Regions from separate parts of the Bacillus sp. SRL337 genome, predicted to be linked through region 2. Evidence: a T-box and tRNA genes for the amino acid it is inferred to sense, from the RefSeq annotation. Region 2 holds a T-box; the other holds one or more tRNA genes.
The links. A T-box is a leader RNA that pairs with one kind of tRNA and senses whether it is charged. The one in region 2 lies ahead of ileS (isoleucine--tRNA ligase), so its partner is inferred to be a tRNA-Ile.

Region 1 (2,361 bases), 2.1 Mb from region 2:
AATCCTGCGGTAGGTGACTACCGTACCGGTTCGATTCCGGTCCTCGGCACCAGACAGTTTAATATATGCGCCCGTAGCTCAATTGGATAGAGCGTTTGACTACGGATCAAAAGGTTAGGGGTTCGACTCCTCTCGGGCGCGCCATTTATTTCGGGGAGTAGCTCAGCTTGGTAGAGCACTTGGTTTGGGACCAAGGGGTCGCAGGTTCAAATCCTGTCTTCCCGACCACTTCAGTCACATTTTTGGGGCCTTAGCTCAGCTGGGAGAGCGCCTGCTTTGCACGCAGGAGGTCAGCGGTTCGATCCCGCTAGGCTCCACTTAGTTTTTTTACGAAGCAGAGCGGAGTAAAATAAACTTCCAACAACTCGCAGACATAGTGAGTAAAGGGAAATTCTAATAACATGGCGGTGTAGCTCAGCTGGCTAGAGCGTACGGTTCATACCCGTGAGGTCGGGGGTTCGATCCCCTCCGCCGCTACTTAAGGGACCTTTAGCTCAGTTGGTTAGAGCAGACGGCTCATAACCGTCCGGTCGTAGGTTCGAGTCCTACAAGGTCCACCATTATTCTTTAATCATTATACGGAGGAATACCCAAGTCCGGCTGAAGGGATCGGTCTTGAAAACCGACAGGGGTGTTAAAGCCCGCGGGGGTTCGAATCCCTCTTCCTCCGCCATATCTTTTATCGTCGCGGGATGGAGCAGTTCGGTAGCTCGTCGGGCTCATAACCCGAAGGTCGCAGGTTCAAATCCTGCTCCCGCAATACAAGAGGCTTTCGCCATAAGCGAAAGCCTCACATGGTCCGGTAGTTCAGTTGGTTAGAATGCCTGCCTGTCACGCAGGAGGTCGCGGGTTCGAGTCCCGTCCGGACCGCCATTTTTCATGAAGAATTGTGACCAATACAAAGTGGGTTTCGTTGAAGCATACAGAGATCTGCAGCTTAGCGAAATTTTATGAATGTGATTCCAGAATAAGAGGGTTTCGATAAGCAAGAAGGTCAAGGAAGCAACCGAATGAACATCGGAGCGCACTGATGTGCGTGAGGATGTGAATAAGGGCGCTGACGAAGAGATTCGCAGCTTAGCGTAAGCCGAAACATATTATGGCTCAGTAGCTCAGTTGGTAGAGCAATGGACTGAAAATCCATGTGTCGGCGGTTCGATTCCGTCCTGAGCCACCATTTTTAATACTAAATATTATGGCGATTGTGGCGAAGTGGTTAACGCATCGGATTGTGGTTCCGACATTCGTGGGTTCGATTCCCATCAGTCGCCCCATTTAGTTATTGCGGGTGTAGTTTAGTGGTAAAACCTCAGCCTTCCAAGCTGATGATGAGGGTTCGATTCCCTTCACCCGCTCCATGGGCCTATAGCTCAGCTGGTTAGAGCGCACGCCTGATAAGCGTGAGGTCGGTGGTTCGAGTCCACTTAGGCCCACTTTTGTTTGTTCCGCAGTAGCTCAGTGGTAGAGCTATCGGCTGTTAACCGATCGGTCGCAGGTTCGAGTCCTGCCTGCGGAGCCATTATTGGAGAAGTACTCAAGTGGCTGAAGAGGCGCCCCTGCTAAGGGTGTAGGTCGGGCAACTGGCGCGAGGGTTCAAATCCCTCCTTCTCCGCCATCTATATTTGGCCCGTTGGTCAAGCGGTTAAGACACCGCCCTTTCACGGCGGTAACACGGGTTCGAATCCCGTACGGGTCATTCCAAAACACTATCTAAACAGATAGTGTTTTTTTGTATGCTAAAAAACGGTTGATTTTGAATCTGGACTCTTTAACGGAACGAAAGCGGGCCAATTAAGTAAGATATGGCCTCAGGCAAAACAAAATAAGGAAGAGTAAGATACCAAATGAACTGATATGGAACAATCTGCATGTGGTGTGGTTTATTTAGTCATCAAATAAAATTGATTACAACTGATGGCTCCATAGGGTTTTATTAAGGCACCAAATAAATCGACAACAAAAAATGATGAGACTAAAACACCACCTAGTGATCCTGAAAAATCAGATCTATCAAATCGGATATTCCTAACAGGCAAGTCCCGTCCATGCTGGGTAGAAAGCTTATTCCTACAATGGTTAAAATATTTTTCCATTCATCTCTTCCTGCTGAGATGAGACTGAACCCAAATTATCTCCTTATCCTCGTTTTTATGCCCTTTTCTGCTCTCACCTCTCTTTTAAGTTACGAAAACTTTTCGACAAAACCCGTCACAATCCCTTAAAACTTCTCTATCTGCAGAAGCAGATTTTCATGTGAACCGCTTACATACCTTTGAATTGTCGGATATTTCCGAAAAATAACTAAAGGATTTTCTTTAGTTTGAAAGAAGATTTATATAAAATACATTTAAATTTAACTGC
Region 2 (2,361 bases):
GATACTGGGGGCTCTTATGTCTATAGGCTTGAAAAGGGAAAAATTCGGGGATATCCTCATTAACGGGGACAGGGTCCAACTATTGACAGCCGCTGAGATCGCCGATTTTGTTGAAATGAATTTCAGGGAAGTTGGAAGGACTAATGTGACAATGGAAAGGCAGCCATTTGAAGACATGATCACTTCTTCAGAAGAATGGCAGGAAAACGTGACCACTGCAAGTTCCCTCCGCCTCGATGTGATCCTCTCAGCACTTTACAATATATCCAGGCAGAAGGTCCAAACCCTTATCAAAGGGGGAGTAGTAAAGGTGAATTGGAGAGTAGTCGAAAATCCATCATTTGAAGTGGGTGAAGGAGATGTGTTCTCCATGAGGGGACATGGCAGAAGCAAATTGATTTCCATTGAAGGCAAAACAAAAAGAGACAAATTTCGAATTGCCGCTGGTATTCTGAAATAAATTTTCGAAAAATAAAGGGAAATCCCCACAAACTGTCGAAAATTCAGTTATAATAGGAATAGAATACTTACTTCGATATGGAGGTGGCATTATGCCTTTAACGCCGTTAGATATACATAACAAAGAATTCAGTCGCGGATTCCGGGGTTATGATGAAGATGAAGTGAATGAATTTCTTGATCAGATCATTAAAGATTATGAGATCCTTCTTCGCGAAAAAAAAGAGCTGGAAGAATCTCTTGGTTCCATGAATGAGCGACTGGGCCACTTCACCAACATTGAAGAGACATTGAACAAATCAATCGTCATCGCCCAGGAAGCTGGAGAAGAAGTCCGCAGAAATGCCTCTAAGGAAGCCAAACTGATTGTCAAGGAAGCAGAGAAAAATGCTGACAGGATTGTTAACGAATCACTCTCCAAAGCAAGAAAGATCGCTATGGAAATTGAAGAATTGAAAAAGCAGTCCAAAGTTTTCAGAACCCGTTTTAAGATGTTGATCGAGGCACAGCTTGATCTGCTCAGCAGTGATGACTGGGATCAAATCATGGAATTTGAAATTGATGCAACCGACCTAAAGACACTGAAAGAAGAAGACAGCTTGACGAAATAAGTGTATATTTCATATAATGGATTTTACAATTATACTGCAACGCAATGAAAGGGACAGTACGTTTCTTTAACTAGTAGCCTTCAGGCAGCGAGTCAAGGATGGTGGAAGCTTGACAGAGGCAGAAGAAGCGGAAAATCACCCTCGAGCATCGGATTTGAAAGCCAATTAGCCATTAGAATCCGGCGTGTCATTCTCGTTACGAATGTCAAAGTGGGCAAATCATCATTGTTTTGCCTATTAGGGTGGTACCGCGGGTTAGCTTTCTCGTCCCTTTCCAGGGATGGGAAGGCTTTTTTTATTGCTTTTTTCCTTGAAGTATTAAGGACGATAAAATGGATAACCCTGTATAGTTAAAGAATGAATATAGAACGAATGACTTGCGTCGACAGGATTTTCAGGAATCAGCTCCCTTATTGGTTCCAGATAGGAGGAAAAAGAATGAATTATAAAGACACCTTATTAATGCCGAAAACAGAATTCCCGATGCGTGGTAATCTGCCAAAGCGCGAACCTGAAATGCAGGCAAAGTGGAACGAGATGGATATCTATAAAAAGGTCCAGGAGAGAACGGAAGGCAGGCCGTTGTTTATCCTGCATGATGGACCGCCGTATGCCAATGGTGACCTCCACATGGGGCATGCACTCAACAAAGTGCTGAAAGACTTCATTGTTAGATACAAATCCATGAGCGGCTACAATGCCCCTTATGTTCCAGGCTGGGATACGCACGGCCTGCCAATTGAACAGGCTTTAACCAAAAAAGGTGTTAACCGTAAAGAAATGACGGTTGCCGAGTTCCGTAAGCTCTGCGAAGAGTATGCCTATGGTCAAATCGACAGCCAGCGTACACAGTTTAGACAACTCGGTGTTCGCGGTGATTGGGATAACCCCTATATCACCATGAAGCCGGAGTATGAGGCAGAACAGATTAAAGTATTTGGTGAGATGGCAAACAAAGGTTACATTTACAAGGGCTTGAAACCTGTTTATTGGAGTCCGTCCAGTGAATCCGCGTTGGCCGAAGCAGAAATTGAATATCAAGATAAGCGTTCTCCTTCCATTTACGTTGGTTTTAAAGTGAAAGATGGAAAAGGTGTAGTTGAAGAAGGTACCCAGATCATCATCTGGACAACAACACCATGGACAATTCCGGCGAACCTTGCCATCACTGTCCATGCTGACCTTTCATATGTCGTTGTCGATGTGGACGGCAGTAATTATGTTGTTGCAGAAGACTTGCTTGAAGAGGTAACAACTGTCCTTGATTGGAATGCACCAACTGTTGTTAAAA

Region 1: it has a tRNA-Ile gene. The T-box ahead of ileS (isoleucine--tRNA ligase) is inferred to sense a tRNA for this amino acid. The anticodon was not compared.

Annotation. Positions count from the first base shown of each region.
Region 1 is NZ_OZ481793.1:3,713,602-3,715,962, reverse strand. It holds tRNA gene AC4E8A_RS18775 (tRNA-Leu) at 1-52, shown strand, start outside; tRNA gene AC4E8A_RS18770 (tRNA-Arg) at 68-144, shown strand; tRNA gene AC4E8A_RS18765 (tRNA-Pro) at 152-228, shown strand; tRNA gene AC4E8A_RS18760 (tRNA-Ala) at 245-317, shown strand; tRNA gene AC4E8A_RS18755 (tRNA-Met) at 404-477, shown strand; tRNA gene AC4E8A_RS18750 (tRNA-Ile) at 484-560, shown strand; tRNA gene AC4E8A_RS18745 (tRNA-Ser) at 581-673, shown strand; tRNA gene AC4E8A_RS18740 (tRNA-Met) at 687-760, shown strand; tRNA gene AC4E8A_RS18735 (tRNA-Asp) at 797-873, shown strand; tRNA gene AC4E8A_RS18730 (tRNA-Phe) at 1,102-1,177, shown strand; tRNA gene AC4E8A_RS18725 (tRNA-His) at 1,199-1,274, shown strand; tRNA gene AC4E8A_RS18720 (tRNA-Gly) at 1,285-1,358, shown strand; tRNA gene AC4E8A_RS18715 (tRNA-Ile) at 1,360-1,433, shown strand; tRNA gene AC4E8A_RS18710 (tRNA-Asn) at 1,445-1,519, shown strand; tRNA gene AC4E8A_RS18705 (tRNA-Ser) at 1,525-1,615, shown strand; tRNA gene AC4E8A_RS18700 (tRNA-Glu) at 1,625-1,696, shown strand.
Region 2 is NZ_OZ481793.1:1,597,546-1,599,906, forward strand. It holds gene AC4E8A_RS07820 (YlmH family RNA-binding protein) at 1-460, shown strand, start outside; gene AC4E8A_RS07825 (DivIVA domain-containing protein) at 552-1,070, shown strand; T-box leader at 1,106-1,345, shown strand; gene ileS (isoleucine--tRNA ligase) at 1,509-2,361, shown strand, end outside.